DNA from 4 places in the Paenibacillus antri genome. Region 4 is predicted to be linked to each of the others. Evidence: riboswitches for the same ligand, from Rfam matches in the RefSeq annotation. Region 4 holds a riboswitch; each other region holds the start of a gene.
What was found. A riboswitch is a leader RNA that binds a small molecule or an ion and turns the genes downstream of it on or off. The one in region 4 is predicted to bind cyclic di-GMP.
Positions count from the first base shown of each region.

Region 1: it holds a riboswitch for cyclic di-GMP, as region 4 does, so the genes downstream of both, FE782_RS12290 (hypothetical protein) here and FE782_RS30325 (S-layer homology domain-containing protein) in region 4, are expected to answer to the same signal.
Region 2: it holds a riboswitch for cyclic di-GMP, as region 4 does, so the genes downstream of both, FE782_RS12145 (EAL domain-containing protein) here and FE782_RS30325 (S-layer homology domain-containing protein) in region 4, are expected to answer to the same signal.
Region 3: it holds a riboswitch for cyclic di-GMP, as region 4 does, so the genes downstream of both, FE782_RS10500 (hypothetical protein) here and FE782_RS30325 (S-layer homology domain-containing protein) in region 4, are expected to answer to the same signal.

Region 1 is NZ_VCIW01000006.1:257,644-261,623, reverse strand. It holds gene purK (5-(carboxyamino)imidazole ribonucleotide synthase) at 1-920, opposite strand, end outside; gene purE (5-(carboxyamino)imidazole ribonucleotide mutase) at 940-1,404, opposite strand; cyclic di-GMP riboswitch class I at 1,750-1,840, shown strand; gene FE782_RS12290 (hypothetical protein) at 1,919-2,227, shown strand; gene FE782_RS12285 (DUF8508 domain-containing protein) at 2,257-3,980, opposite strand, start outside.
Region 2 is NZ_VCIW01000006.1:216,810-220,789, forward strand. It holds gene tkt (transketolase) at 1-1,161, shown strand, start outside; cyclic di-GMP riboswitch class I at 1,327-1,410, shown strand; gene FE782_RS12145 (EAL domain-containing protein) at 1,500-3,980, shown strand, end outside.
Region 3 is NZ_VCIW01000005.1:204,245-208,224, reverse strand. It holds gene FE782_RS10505 (RNA-binding domain-containing protein) at 1-1,405, opposite strand, end outside; gene FE782_RS10500 (hypothetical protein) at 1,633-2,274, opposite strand; cyclic di-GMP riboswitch class I at 2,374-2,461, opposite strand; gene katG (catalase/peroxidase HPI) at 2,629-3,980, opposite strand, start outside.
Region 4 is NZ_VCIW01000034.1:38,338-42,317, reverse strand. It holds gene clpC (ATP-dependent protease ATP-binding subunit ClpC) at 1-2,214, shown strand, start outside; cyclic di-GMP riboswitch class I at 2,356-2,449, shown strand; gene FE782_RS30325 (S-layer homology domain-containing protein) at 2,559-3,980, shown strand, end outside.

The DNA.
Region 1 (3,980 bases), on a different contig from region 4:
GGCAAGCCGCAGACGGCTCGCAGATGAAGCTCGAATTGCGACGCGGTGCAGGCGTCCATCGAGTAGTGGCCCGAGTTATGAGGCCGCGGCGCCAGCTCGTTGACGTACAGCGTACCGTCCGCCTTCAGGAACATCTCGACGGCGATGAGGCCGACGACGTTCAGCGAGGCGGCGATGTCCGCCGCCATCTTGCGCGCGCGGGCGTCGACGTCGGCCGGGATGAGCCCCGGCGCCGCCGTCGACGTGTGCAGCACGCCGTTCACATGCACGTTCCACGCCGGGGGGAACGTCCGCACCTCGCCGTCCGTCCCCCGCGCCGCGACGACCGACAGTTCGCGCTCGAAGTCGACGAACTGCTCGACGATCAGCTCGACGTTCCCGCCGCCGAGCGACGTGAACGCTTCGGCCGCTTGTTCGATGCGCCGAATGACGAACTGCCCCTTGCCGTCGTAGCCGCCGGTCGCCGTCTTCAGCACGCACGGCGCGCCGAACGCCTGCAGCGCCTCGCGCAGATCGGCGATCGCCTGGATCTCGCGATACGGCGCCACCGGCACGCCCGCGGCTTCGACCGCCCGCTTCTCGCGCAGCCGGTGCTGCGTCGTGCGCAGCAGCTCGCTGCCCTGCGGGACGTACGACTCGCGCTCGAGCACGGCCGCGACGCCGGCGTTCACATTTTCGAACTCGTACGTAATGACGTCCGCGATGCGCCCGAGCTCCCGCGCCGCGCCCTCGTCTCCGTAATGCGCCGTCACCTGCCGGTCGGACACTTGTCCGCACGGCGAATCCGGCGTCGGATCGAGCGTCGCGAACCGGTACCCCATCTCGCGTCCCTTCAGCGCCAACATGCGGCCGAGCTGGCCGCCGCCGAGCACGCCGATCGTCGCGCCCGGCAAAATTCGTCTCATGTTAGAAGTTTCCATGTCGATAGTATTCTCCAATTTACGGCAGGTTATCGCCGATCGATTCCACTTCCGCGCGGGTATTCTCCCGCCGCGCCGCAAGCCGCGCCGCGACCTCCGGGTCGTACGCGCCTACGATCTGCGCCGCGAGCAGCCCCGCGTTCGTCGCTCCCGCCGCGCCGATCGCGACCGTCGCCACCGGCACGCCTGCCGGCATCTGCACGATCGACAGCAGCGAGTCGAGCCCGCTCAGCGCCTTGGATTGCACCGGCACGCCGATGACCGGCAGCTCCGTCTTCGCCGCGATCATGCCCGGCAGATGCGCCGCGCCGCCCGCTCCCGCGATAATGACCTTGAGCCCCCGCTCGCGGGCTTGCTCCGCATACGTAAACATCAGATCCGGCGTGCGGTGGGCGGAGACGACGCGCTTCTCGTACGGGACGCCGAGCGCCTCCAGCATATCGCACGCGAGCTTCATCGTTTCCCAGTCGGATTTGCTGCCCATGACGACGCCGACGATCGGTGTTGACACGATTTAAGCACTCCTTCGCTTCGTATAATATAGGTACGCATGCCGCGCTTACAAAACAAAAGTCCGGGCGCCATCGTGCAGCCCCAGGACATATGTCGCCGTTCCGGTAAATTCTTCGTTTCGTCTTTAGTGTACCAATGCTTACATGGCAATGTCAACGTAAAAAGCGAACATTCCCCGACCGTCATGAGATATAGTTCGTATTTTTAAGGTTTTGCAAATCGCAAAAATAGTAGTGACCGAAGGTTCCAACTTATGGTATTGTAATGGTAATTTAGTAGGAGACACCGAACGTGCATCCGCAAGCGAGCGCATAGGACAGGGTCACGGCAAACTTTTCCGAAAGGGAAGGACGCAAAGCTATGGGTCTACCGCTTCCGCCGGAAGCTACGATCGCCAAGCCGCCCTAGAGACGGACGACATACAGGCGGGTCTAGTTTGAAGGAAGCATTGCGTTTTTCCCTCGCGGGCGCGAGGGGGTAAGGCGTTGTACAAGCTAGAAGACTCCGATTCATTGCAACCGCTTCGCTCGTCCGGCAGCGATCCCGAGCTGCTGCTTACGGACGACGAAGACTCGCTGCGGCTTATGGTGCTGCGCATCACCGCCGCTCTCGTCGGATCGTGCAAGCATTGTCTTATGATTTCCACCGATATCGCCGACGACGCCCCGATCTATTGCGGGAAATCGAACGATCTGTGCTATATGCGGAAGATCAACGTGGAAAGCTGCCTGGACTGCGGAGAATACAAGAACCGCGCTCCTTCCTTAGAACCGAATACGCCCTCTGGACGCTAAGTCCGGAGGGCGTATTTTCGTGTTCGCGGTTATTTCTTCGTGCCTTTGCCGTTGCCGTAGCCTTGCCCAGCGCCGTTGCCGACGCCTCTCGCGAACAGATCCAACTGGACGAGCAGCGGATCGTGGTCGCTGACGCGGCCGTCCCGTTCGCTGAAATCCGCGTTGATGTGGACGATGTCCAGCGTCGTCGCGGGCGCGAGCCGTTCGGTCACGAGCACGTGATCAAGCGTCTGCGAGTTTCCTTGGTACACGTAGGAGTAGCGTTCCGGGAGCGGAAGCAGGTCCACCAGGTTGACGAGCTCGTCGCCCTTCAGTATTTCAAGCGTCTTGGAAAATTGGAAGTCGTTGAAGTCCCCCAGCAGCACGACGTTCGCCTTATGGTCCTCCTTCAGCACGCCGGCGACGAAGTCGTTCACGACGTTCGCGATTGTTTGGCGCTGCGTTTCGCTGGCAAGGATCGGCGGCAGCGGCTGGATCGCGCCGAACGGCGCCTCGTCTCCGCCCTTCGAGTTGAAGTGGTTGTTGACGACGATCACGCGCTCGCCCTTGAACTCGAATTCGGCGGCGAGCGGCTTGCGGGAGCTGTCGAACGCGTCGTTCGTCGGCGCGATTCGTCCCGGGTTATGCGACAACCCGTTCTTCTTGTCATAGGCGACCGCGGTCGTCGCATCGCCGCGAGGCTTCTCCGTCAGCGTCACCCGGTCCGGATTGTACAAATACCCGACGCGAATGTTGCCGCCGGTCGCTCCGCCGTCTCGGTTGTTCTCCGGCGCGATGTCCGTATATGCGTACGTCGGTCCGCCCGCCGCCGCGACCGACGCGATCAGCGCCTCGTAGCTCTTGCTCGCGTCGGTCGTGCCGTCGTCCGTCTGCCCGTTATTATCCTGCACTTCGATAAGACCGATAATATCGGGGGCGTTCAGATGTTCGACAATCGCCGACGCGATTTTGCGCTTCTTCTCCGCGCCCGCCGCGCTCGGGTTATCCCAGAAGTTTTCGATATTGAACCCGGCGATCGTCAGTTTGTCTTCATCGAAAACGATCGAGGTTCGCTCGCGCGTTGCCGCACCCTTTTCCGCCGCAGGCAGATTGCCTTCCGGAATGACCTTGAAGTTGCTGTAATCGTAGCCGAGCACGCCGACGATCGGCGCGAGGAACCGGTCCCCCGTCTTATAGCCGTCGACTTCCTTCTTCACCAGCACGCGCTGCGGGTTAATGTCTTCGCCGGCGAGCAGAATGCCGCCGTTCGGCGTCATCGTCTCGCCCGGCTGGTCGCCGAGCACGACCGGAATTTCGAAATGGAGCGGCCCTACGACGCGGGCGTCCCGCAGCTCGAGGCGCATCGACTCCAAGCTTTCGTAGAAATCAAGGGCGTCTTCCTCCGGATCGAAAACGGTCATCCCGTCGTTGTCCACGATCGACTTCGGAATGACGCGGTCCCGCTCCAGCGCGACCGGCGCCGGCAGCTCGTTCCCGCGGCTCGTCCGGGAGACGAACGCCGAGCCGATCGCCGTCGTCAGCAGGTCGTTCGCATCGTCGTAGCCCTCTTCCTTCCGCTCCTCGACCGTTCCGTCGACGAGCACGCGGTCGCCCGGCGCCACGCTGTACGAGGAGTACACCAGAATCGCTTCCGACGTCCGGACGTCTCCGTCTTCTTGGCCGGGGACCGTCTGCATGTAAAACTTACCCGTGCCGACCCGCTGCGTGACGATGCCCTCCAGATCGTTCACCTTATGCCCCGCGAACGGGGAGA
Region 2 (3,980 bases), on a different contig from region 4:
CCGCACGAGGAGTTCCACGTGCCGGAAGCGGTCGCGGCGAACTTCGCCGAGCTGAAGGCGAAGGGCGATGCGGCGGCCGCGGCATGGAAGGAGCTGTTCGCGAAGTACCGCGACGCGCATCCGGCGCTGGCCGCGCAATTCGAGACGGCGTTCGCGGGCGAAAACCCGGCGGGCTGGGACGCGGCGATTCCGACGTTCGACACTAGCGAGAAGCCGATGGCGACTCGCGCGGCGTCCGGCAAGGTCATCAACGCGATCTCGCCGAACCTGCCGACGTTCTTCGGCGGCTCCGCGGACCTCGAATCGTCGACGAACACGCACCTGAACGACACGGGCAAGTTCCAACCGGGCAGCTACGCCGAGCGGAACGTCTACTTCGGCGTGCGCGAGTTCGCGATGGGCGCGGCGATGAACGGCATGGCGCTGCACGGCGGCGTGAAGGCGTTCGGCGGGACGTTCTTCGTGTTCTCCGACTACCTCCGTCCGGCGATTCGTCTCGCGGCGATCCAGAAGCTGCCGGTCGTGTACGTGTTCACGCACGACTCGATCGCGGTCGGCGAAGACGGCCCGACGCACGAGCCGATCGAGCAGCTCGCGGCGATCCGCTCGATGATCGACGTCACGGTCATCCGCCCGGCCGACGCGAACGAAACCGCGGAAGCGTGGCGCTACGCGTTGTCGAGCAAAGACCGTCCGGTCGCGCTCATCTTGACCCGCCAAAACCTGCCGGTGCTCGCGGGCACGGCGGAGAACGCGCGCGACGGCATCGCTCGCGGCGCATACGTCATCGCGGACGCGCCGGCGGGCGCGAAGCCGGCGGCGCAAATTATCGCGACGGGCTCCGAAGTGCAGCTCGCCGTGGACGCGCAGAAGGCGCTCGCGCTAGAGGGCATCCACGTTCGCGTCGTCTCGATGCCGAGCATGGACCGCTTCGAAGCGCAAGACAAGGCGTACCGCCAATCCGTCATTCTGCCGGACGTGAAGGCGCGCCTCGTCATCGAGATGGCTTCGCCGTTCGGCTGGCATAAGTACGCCGGCGACGAAGGAGACATCCTCGGCATCTCGACGTACGGCGCATCGGCGCCGGGACCGAAGGTGATCGAAGAGTACGGCTTCACGGTGCCGAACGTCGTCGCCAAGGTGAAGGCGCTGCTGAAGTAGATTCGACTTACCGCTTTATAAGCGCATAAGCGCGATTCGCGCCGCTCCCCCTCGCAAGAGGGCGGGCGGCGCTTTTTCGTCGAAAAAGTATATCATCATCCATGAAATAGCGTTATAATGATTTTGAGAGAATGATTTGAAAGACCTAGTAGAATATACATCCTCAGGAAAATTAGGCAAACCCATTGAAAATTGGGGGCGCAAAGCTATAGGGGCTAACGTGTTACACTATGCCAGCCAGCTGCCGAACGTGGAAAGAGTCATCCGGCCCTTTTATTCGGCCGGATTTTTTTGTCTCATTCGTTGTCCTGAATGCATTCGAAAGGGGAAGCCTCGTAATGAACACCGATGAATCCGTGATAAATATTTTGATGGTGGACGACCGCCCCGAAAATTTGCTCGCGCTGGAAGCGATCATCGAACGGGACGACTATCGGCTCATCAAGGCGTCCTCCGGCGAGGAAGCGCTGAAGTGCCTCTTGAAATACGACTTCGCCGTCATCTTGCTCGACGTGCAGATGCCGGGCATCGACGGCTTCGCCACCGCGAAGATCATTAAGGCGCGGGAGAAGACGAAGAACATCCCGATCATTTTCATTACGGCCAATTACATGGATTCGAACCATATTTTCACCGGCTATTCCGTCGGCGCGATCGACTATATTTTGAAGCCGTTCGATCCGATCGTGCTGAAGGCGAAGGTCGAGGGATTCGTAGATTTATATAAGCTGAATCAGAAGTTGCTTCGCCAGAGCGAGGCGCTCGCCGAGAAGTCGAAGGAGGTCGAGCGAGCGAACGCGGAGCTGCGCGTCTCCGAAGCGCTGGCGAACGTCATCAGCGGCACGTCGATCGATTCGATGCTCGTCATGGACGGACGCGGGATGATCCTGCGGGCGAATCCTGCGGTCGAAACGATGTTCGGTTATAGCGAAACGGAGATGGTCGGCGACACCGTCTTCTCGTTGTTTCCGGACGAGTCCTCGCGGAAGATCGTCGCGTCCGCGCTCGAAGCCGTCGCCCGGATGGATCTCGCGCCTTCGATCGAACCGCACGCGGAGATGGTCGCGACGCGGAAGGAAGGAAGCGCCTTCCCTGCGGAGGTTCAATTCGGCAGCCGGTACGTGTCGGACCGCTGCATCGTCGCATGTACGATTCGAGACGTTACGAAGAAGAAGCGCGACCAAGAGACGATCGCGCATATGGCGTATCACGACGGGCTGACGCAGCTGCCGAATCGCAGAAGGTTCAACGAGCGGTTAGCCGAAGCGCTGCACGCGGCCAAGCGGAGCGCCGGGAACTTGTCGATGATGTATTTGGACATGGATCGGTTTAAATATGTAAACGATTCCTTAGGACACGCGATCGGCGACAAGCTGCTGAAGGAGGTCGCCGACCGGCTGGCGGGCTGCATGCGCGCGGGCGACTTCGCGGCCCGAATCGGCGGCGACGAATTCAGCGTACTGCTGCCGGACACGAACCGGGAGACCGCGCTCGAATGCGCCGAACGAATTCTCGAAGCGTTCCAGAAGCCGATCCACCTCGACCAGTACGAATTGTTCGTGACGACCAGCATCGGCATCAGCGTCTTCCCGTACGACGGCGACGACGCGCAGCAGCTGATGAAGAACGCGGACGCGGCGCTCTATCGCGCGAAGGAGCAAGGGAAGAACCGGTACAAGGTGTTTCATACCGGCATGAACTTAAGCTCTTATCGAAACTTCATGCTGCAGAACGAATTGCGCAAGGCGATCGAGCGCGAGGAGCTCAGGCTCGTCTACCAGCCGCGGATCGACGTCAAGACCGGGGCGGTGACGAGCGCGGAGGCGCTGCTTCGATGGAAGCATCCGAATTGGGGCACCGTGCTGCCTTCGGAATTCATCCCGCTCGCCGAGGAGAGCGGACAGATGGCCGAGCTCGGCGAGTGGGTGCTGCGGACGGCCAGCAAGCAGAGCGTGGATTGGCAGCGGGCCGGCATCGCGCCGATCCGCGTCGCGGTGAACTTCTCGGCCCATCAGTTCCTGCATCGGGACGCGGGCGAGCGGATCCGGCGCATTCTCGAACAGAACGAGCTGCGTCCCGAGCTGCTGGAGATCGAGATTACGGAGACGGCGCTCATGGGGAACGAGGAGAGCGTAACGAGAACGCTGCGGCAGTTGAAGTCGGCCGGCATCGCCGTCAGCATCGACGACTTCGGAACGGGCTACTCGTCCTTGAACTACTTGCGGCGCTTCCCCGTCGATTCGATCAAGATCGACAAGTCGTTCGTGCAAGATTTGTGCAAGAGCGCGTCCGACAGCACGCCGTTCGTGCAGGCGATCGTCTCGTTGGCGCAGAGCCTGCGCATGACCGTCGTCGCGGAAGGCGTAGAGACGGAGGGGCAGCTAAGCAAGCTGCGAGCGCTGCATTGCGACGAGTTCCAAGGATACTTGTTCTGCCCTCCCGTCGAGGCGGCCGACTTCGAAGCGTTCTTGGTCCGTTCTCAAGCGCCGAAGACGGACAAGACGGACGGAACGAACGATCCCGCCGTCGCGCAGGAGCGGCTGCACGTCGTTCGGGACGAGCCGTCGGAAAGCCAAAACCAGGAAATTCTGAACCGGGCGCTCCTTCATACGAAAGAGACGTACTCGATTTCCCCCCGGGAATTCGATGTGTTCCATTTGATGGTAAACGGGTTCAACAATAAGGAAATTTCGGATAAGTTGTTTATCAGCGAGCATACGGTGAAGAACCATATTACGCACATTTTCCAGAAGCTCAACGTCAACGATCGCGTCCAGGCGATGGCGAAAATTTATCAGACGTGCATCGACGAAGGGAAA
Region 3 (3,980 bases), on a different contig from region 4:
TCTGTTGTTTCTCAGATGAATTGTCAACAGCTAATGAATACATTATTTTCTTTTCATTTTCTTTTAAATTTGCAAGAGTTGTATCAAAGCAATACGCCATTAACGCTTTTTCCGACTCCTGGTTTCTTCTAGATAGAATATCATCTAAGGAACGCCCGTTCTTCATTTGAGAAATAAAAAACTTTATGTATAGTGGATTTCCGCTTGTTAAATCGTCAAATTGAACCTGTCTATCGTTTAATTCTTGTGGGACGTTACTATTTAACAAGTCAAAAGCCCGAATAACGTCTTCAATGTAATTTTTTGTATTTTCAGGGTCCAACCTAGGAATCGTAACTACGTCCTGTACCCTTAAGTCATGTCTTGAGGTTAGTAGAAATTTATGATTAGAAGGCGCTCTACTAATAAAGGTCTTAATTCCCTCGATTTCTGCCTGTGAGAAGACCTCCAGATTGTCAAGGACAAATAAAAATTTTGTATCTTGCAAGGCCTGAGAAACAAGAGATTCCTTTTGCGCTAATGTCTGTTTTGAAATAAAGTGCCCATCGTAAAAAACAAGCAGAATTTTCTCATATAAATCCTCCAAGGTATTAAATTCACGACTTAACTGTAGTCTTTGATCGAAATAAATTCTTTGATCTTTTGCGCTAATCCATATAACATCATCAAAATCAGTCTTTCCATTGTCAACATCGGTGAGTAGCTCTTCCGCTATTTTATAAGCAATAGACGTTTTGCCAATCCCCCCATCCCCATTTAGTGCGAGTAAATAATTTTTATGGTGTAAAAGCAGTTCTTCCTTTACTTTATTGATCTCATCTCTTCTACCAACGAAGTTATAATAAGGCGCGGGTGGAAATTTGGAATACCTGTTATATGTGGGGTCCGATATAGAATCTTGGGTTTGCTTTTTTCTTACAGAACCAAGTATCATTTTTTCAACAGTAACTAAGTCGTTAGCAAAATCATTATTTGATCCGTTTCTAAAATAAATGAGTCCTTTTTGGAGTTTTTCACCATCAGCCTTGATACAGAAGATTGGCCTTACCTGTTCTTCGAATATTTCAATAACAGCAATGGTTTTATTTAATTCGGTTAGCTGAATTTTATGTAAACGGAATTCAATCGGGTGACTCGCAAACTGGTTTAAGATTCCAACCCAGTTATTGTCGTCTACTAAGGTGTTTTGATGGATACCTACAACTTCTTTCCTACCATCAATTAGCACTTTTACGCCGCAGACAATATAACCCGGTTTAGTCATAGTTGAGTTGGCCATAGACAGAACATCTTTGACGAAATCTGTTTTTGACTTTGACTCACTTGGATTGTAAAAGGTTTCTTTAAAATCCAGTAGAGCGTGCTCCCAATCCGCTAATAATCTTATGATTTTTTTCTCATCCATTGCGTTTCCTCCGAAACATTTTTTGTAATACAAATTTCTACATTATTCCACATATTCCTTCCAAAGTATTACTTTTTCTTTTTTTTGCCTCATTATGACTAATAACAATGGCTTAATAGAAAAAATAGCCCTTCAAAAGAAGTGATACTACGGTTACATAATAGTGATTATGTCAACCTACTATTTCAAAGGAAAGAAAACATTTTATACACAAAAAGAGACACCGATCACGGTGTCTCCGGTCCTCCCGCTTGCGGGAGCACTTTCATTTTGCTTAACAGAATGGATGGATTGGAGGCGAACTCGTCCGATTCCCTCAACGGTTTCCCAGTACTGTCCTTTAGAGGGAGATCCTCGAGCACATACACTTGATCGAGGTAGGTTACGCGAACCGACAAAACCGATAGCTTCGCGTAATCGCTTAAGTTGTACATTTCCTGGCTGAGCCATGCCAGTAATCTATCCTGAAAGTCCTCCTCCGATCCCGTTTGACCGCCGTCGGCGACGGGATCGAATTCCATTGCCAGGTGCACATGTCTGTCCCTCACCTCTACCTGGACATTACGCATCGGCGGAATAAATTGGTCCGGCGCATTGTAATGAACGCGGAAATGCATGTCGGCCGTTACCTCCTGATGATCCCGAACGGCCACCTCCCATCGCGCTTGTCCCCAATCGGCGACGGGAGGCGCGACTAAGAGGATCAAGCTTCCTGCGGCGAGGAGCAGTTTCGCTCCCGCTTTCTCGGCCTTCCGTTCGGCGACCGTCATGATGATGAACAAGGCAATCGCACCGCCAACCAGGTAGAACGCGATCCCATACGCCTTGAACAACGGATCGTCCGACGAATACAGAGGCGAATATGCCAAGACGCCGATTGCTCCTAAGAGGATTAAAAATAGGATGATACCTCTATAACTCATATGCCGCTTCCCTTTTTCACCCAAAAAAAATCCGAGCCCGAAGAATGGAGCAACCCGGCTGTCATGGCGGCGAACCGCTGTAGACCCGTGGCTTTGCGCCTCCTACTTTCGTAAGGATTTGCCTTTGTTTCGATTCGATAGACTCGGTTTCTATGATTCCAATGGATTGGGTAAATTTAACTATGGAGGATTATACCAGTCGTTTGAAAGAGTTGGCAAGACATTAATGAAATGAATAGATTACCGGCAAAAAAAGCAAAGAGCAGTATGAAGGCAACCATACTGCTCTTTGTTATACACTTACGCTTTAAGGTCGAACCGATCCGCGTTCATGACTTTGACCCAGGCGGCGACGAAATCGCGCACGAACTTCTCTTGATTATCGTCTTGAGCATACACCTCGGCGATGGCGCGCAAGACGGAGTTCGAACCGAACACAAGGTCGACGGTCGTCGCCGTACGCACGACTTCGCCCGTTGCGCGATCGCGTCCTTCGTATACGCCTCCGTCCGCAGGCTTCCATTGGACTCCCATGTCCAGCACGTTCACGAAGAAGTCGTTCGTGAGCGTGCCCACCCGGTCCGTGAATACGCCGTGCTGCGTGCCGCCGTAATTCGTGCCGAGCACGCGCAGGCCGCCGACAAGCACCGTCATCTCCGGAGCGGTCAGGTTCAGCAGCTGCGCCTTGTCTACAAGGAGCTCCGCCGGACTTACGCTATACTGCTTCCTCTGATAGTTGCGGAAGCCGTCGGCGATCGGCTCCAGCACGGCGAAGCTTTCCGCGTCCGTTTGCTCTTGGGTCGCATCGCCTCGTCCGCCGGCGAAAGGAACGGTCACATCGAAGCCTGCGTCTCGCGCGGCTTTTTCTACTGCGGCCGTACCCCCGAGGACGATCAAATCGGCCATGCTGACGTTCTTGCCGAAATCCTGTTGAATGGCTTCGAGGATCTTAAGGACTTTGGAAAGTTGGGCCGGCTGGTTCACTTCCCAATCCTTCTGCGGAGCCAGACGGATGCGGGCGCCGTTCGCGCCGCCTCGCATGTCGGAGCCCCGGAACGTGCTTGCGGAAGCCCACGCCGTCGTTACGAGCTCGCTGACGGTAAGCCCCGAATCCAAGATCTTCGCTTTCAGCTCGGAGACTTCGGCATCGGTCAGTTCATACCCCGCAGCCGGTATGGGATCTTGCCAGATGAACACTTCGTCCGGGACTTCAGGGCCAAGATATCTTGCGCGCGGCCCCATGTCGCGATGCGTAAGCTTGAACCAGGCGCGAGCGAACGCATCTGCGAACTCCTCGGGATTCGCATGATAACGCCGAGCGATCTTCTCGTATGCCGGATCCGCGCGCAGCGCCATGTCCGCGGTCGTCATGATCGTCGGCACGCGGACGGAAGCATCCTCGGCGTCGGGCGCGAGATGCTCCTCGACCGGATTGACCGCCGTCCACTGATGCGCGCCGGCCGGGCTCTTGGTCAACTGCCACTCGTATCCGAACAGCATATCGAAGAAGCCGTTATCCCATTGCGTCGGATTCGGGGTCCAAGCCCCCTCGATCCCGCTGGTGATGGCGTCTCGGCCTTTGCCGGAGCCATGCGTGCTCAGCCACCCTAATCCCATCGCTTCGACGGGAGCGCCTTCCGGTTCCGGTCCGA
Region 4 (3,980 bases):
GCATATACGCCTCGCGCGAAGAAGGTCATCGAGCTGTCGATGGACGAAGCGCGCAAGCTCGGCCATACGTACGTCGGCACGGAGCATATCTTGCTCGGCCTGATTCGCGAAGGCGAAGGCGTCGCGGCGCGCGTGCTGAACAACCTCGGGGTAAGCCTGAACAAGGCGCGCCAGCAAGTGCTCCAGCTGCTCGGCAGCAGCGAAGCGTCCTCGAGCGGACACGGCAATACGCCGGCGAACGTCAATACGCCGACGCTGGACTCGCTGGCGCGGGATCTCACGGCGGTGGCGAAGGACGGCAACCTCGATCCGGTCATCGGCCGTTCGAAGGAGATCGAACGCGTCATTCAGGTGCTGAGCCGCCGGACGAAAAACAACCCGGTGCTCATCGGGGAGCCGGGCGTCGGTAAGACGGCCGTCGCGGAAGGTCTCGCCCAACGCATCGTGGCGAACGAAATTCCGGAGACGCTGCGCGACAAGCGCGTCATGACGCTCGACATGGGCTCCGTCGTGGCGGGCACGAAATACCGCGGCGAATTCGAAGATCGCCTCAAGAAGATCATGGATGAGATCCGCCAAGCGGGCAACATCATCCTGTTCATCGACGAGCTGCACACTTTGATCGGCGCGGGCGGCGCGGAAGGCGCGATCGACGCGTCGAACATTCTGAAGCCGGCGCTCGCGCGCGGCGAGCTCCAGTGCATCGGGGCGACGACGCTGGATGAGTATCGGAAATATATCGAGAAGGACGCCGCGCTCGAGCGCCGCTTCCAGCCGATCACGGTCGACGAGCCGACGGTCGACGAAGCGATCCTCATTCTTCGCGGCCTGCGCGATCGCTACGAAGCGCATCACCGGGTGAAAATTACGGACGATGCGCTCGAGCAAGCGGTGCGCCTGTCCGACCGCTACATCAGCGACCGGTTCTTGCCGGACAAGGCGATCGACTTGATCGACGAAGCGGGCTCGAAGGTGCGCCTGCGCACGTACACGGTACCGCCGAACCTGAAGCAGCTCGAGTCCCGTCTGGAAGATATCCGCAAGGAGAAGGACGCCGCCGTTCAAAGCCAAGAGTTCGAGAAGGCCGCTTCGCTCCGCGACACGGAGCAGAAGCTGCGCGACGAGCTCGAGGAAACGAAGAACGAGTGGAAGGAAAAGCAAGGCCGCACGGACTCCGAGGTGACGCCGGACGATATCGCCCAGGTCGTCGCAAGCTGGACCGGGATCCCGGTCGTGAAGCTGGCGGAGGAAGAAACCGAGCGCTTGCTTAAGATGGAAGAAATCTTGCATAACCGCGTCATCGGCCAAGACGAAGCGGTCAAGGCGATTTCTCGAGCGGTACGCCGCTCCCGCGCCGGATTGAAGGATCCGAAGCGTCCGATGGGCTCCTTCATCTTCCTTGGACCGACGGGCGTCGGTAAGACGGAGCTGGCGCGGGCGCTTGCCGAAGCGATGTTCGGCGACGAAAATGCGGTCATCCGCATCGATATGTCGGAGTACATGGAGAAGCACTCCACGTCCCGCCTCGTCGGGGCACCTCCGGGATACGTCGGCTACGAGGAAGGCGGCCAGCTGACCGAGAAGGTGCGCCGCAAGCCGTACAGCGTCGTGCTGCTCGACGAAATCGAGAAGGCGCACCCGGAAGTGTTCAACATCCTCTTGCAAGTGCTCGAGGACGGCCGCTTGACGGACTCCAAGGGGCGATCGGTCGACTTCCGCAACACGCTCATCATCATGACGTCGAACGTCGGCGCGGACACGATCAAGAAGAACGCGACGCTCGGCTTCACGACGGGCGACGCGGCGCAGCAGACGAAGAACGCGTACGAGGCGATGCGCGAGAAGGTGCTCGCGGAGCTGAAGAAGAGCTTCCGTCCGGAGTTCCTGAACCGGATCGACGAGTCGATCGTGTTCCATCCGCTCGAGCAATCGCATATCTCGGAGATCGTCTCGCTCATGTCCGAGGAGCTGCGCAAGCGCCTGAAGTCGCAAGACATCGACTTCTCGCTGACGGATTCGGCGAAGGCGTTCCTCGCGAAGGAAGGCTTCGATCCGACGTACGGCGCGCGTCCGCTGCGCCGGGCGATCCAGAAGCACATCGAGGATCGGTTGTCCGAGGAGCTGCTCCGCGGCACGATCAAGAAGGGCGACACGGTGCTCATCGACGAGAAAGACGGCGAGCTGTCCGTGCACAGCGAAGTGACGCAGAAGTAACGAAGCGAAGACCCGATGCCCCCAAGGGGGACTCGGGTCTTCTTTATTATTGCAAAATATAGCAAAAATCGATTGCGTTCGACATCCTTCAACAGTAAAATGGAGCTTAAGAAATATTGCGGAACGTTCGGCATGCAACTAAATAACTAAAGGCAAACATTGCGAAAGCAATGGACGCAAAGCTACGGGTCTACCGCTTATCCTTCCGATAAGCTACGATCGCCGGGTTACCGATGGAGATCGTCATCATCCGCAACAATAGACTGTTCCCGGTAACGGGGAGAGTCTATTTTTTTGACTGCTTTTTTGACTACATTTTCGACACAGGAGAGGGAGAGACCGAGTTGGCTATTAGAAAATTGTTGTCCCTGTTGATGGCGGGCTGCCTGTCGCTCGCTTCGCTTGCGCCGGCGAGCGCGCTCGCGGGGGACGTTGCGCAAGAACCGCCCGTATTTACGGACATGGAGCAAAGCTGGGCCAAGGAGCAGCTTGCGGAATGGGCCGACAGCGGGTTTGTGAAAGGGTACGCCGATGGGAGCGTCCGTCCGGATGAGACGATCTCGAGGGCGGAATTCGTCGCGCTCGTCAATCGCGTATACGGATATGCCCACGCTTCGGATTCCGCCTTCTTGGACGTCGAAGCGGACGCATGGTTCGCCGACGACGTCGCGAAGGCCGCGAGGGCCGGATACGCGTCCGGGTACGAAGACGGCACGTTCCGTCCGGATCGCGAAATCAGCAGACAAGAGGCTGCGAAAATGGTTGCTGCGCTGCTGAAGCTGGAAGCGGCGGCGGAAGGCGGCGGGACTGCGTCCGCGTTTACGGACCGCGGCGACATCCCGGCGTGGAGCATCGGGTACGTCGACGCGATCGCGGCCGAAGGATATTTGCAAGGGTATCCCGACGGTGCGTTCCGTCCGGCGTCGCCGATCACGCGGGCCGAAGCCGTCGCGCTGCTGGACAGGGCGGCGGGCAAGATCCTACATAAACCGGCTGCTTTCGGGAAGGACGAGGAGCAAACCGTCGTGGCCGGGAACGTAACGGTCCGCAGTCCGGACGTCACGTTGAAAAACACGGTGATTCAGGGCGATCTGTACTTGGCTCCCGGGATCGGGGAAGGCGAAGTGTATCTCGACCGCGTGACGGTGGAAGGGAGAACGATCGTCGCCGGGGGCGGGGAGAACAGCATCGTGATCTCCGACTCCTCCTTGAACGACGTGATCGTCGAGAAAGTGACGGGCGAGGTTCGCTTAGTCGCGCAAGGCGGCACCGTCATCCATCGCACTGTCGTAAAGACGGGCGTAAAGCTGGAGGAAAACAACGCGACGCAGGGCTTCCTCGAGGTCGAGGTCATGACGACCGAAGCGTCCGCCTCGGTTCGTCTCGTCGGCGATTTCCGTATGGTTACCGTCGTCTCCGCCGCCAAAATCGACATTGCGGAAGGCTCCGTGGTCGAAGAGATCGTCGTGCACGCGGCGATCGCGGTAACGGGGGAAGGCAAGATTCTCTTCGCGGCCGTTCACATCGAGGGCGTCAGCTTCGAGCAGACCGTAGTCCGATACGAACTGTCCGAAGGGGTGACCGAGATTATCATCGGCGGAGAAGGGGCGAGCGGCGGCGTTGGTACGGAGCCGGACGATCCTGTAAGCGCTCCGGAGGGGTCGTCGCCGACGGCGCCGACCGTGCCGACCGTGCCGAACGTACCGACCGTGCCGACCGTGCCGACCGTGCCGAGCGAACCGGGGTCGGGCGAGCCCGAGGCTCCG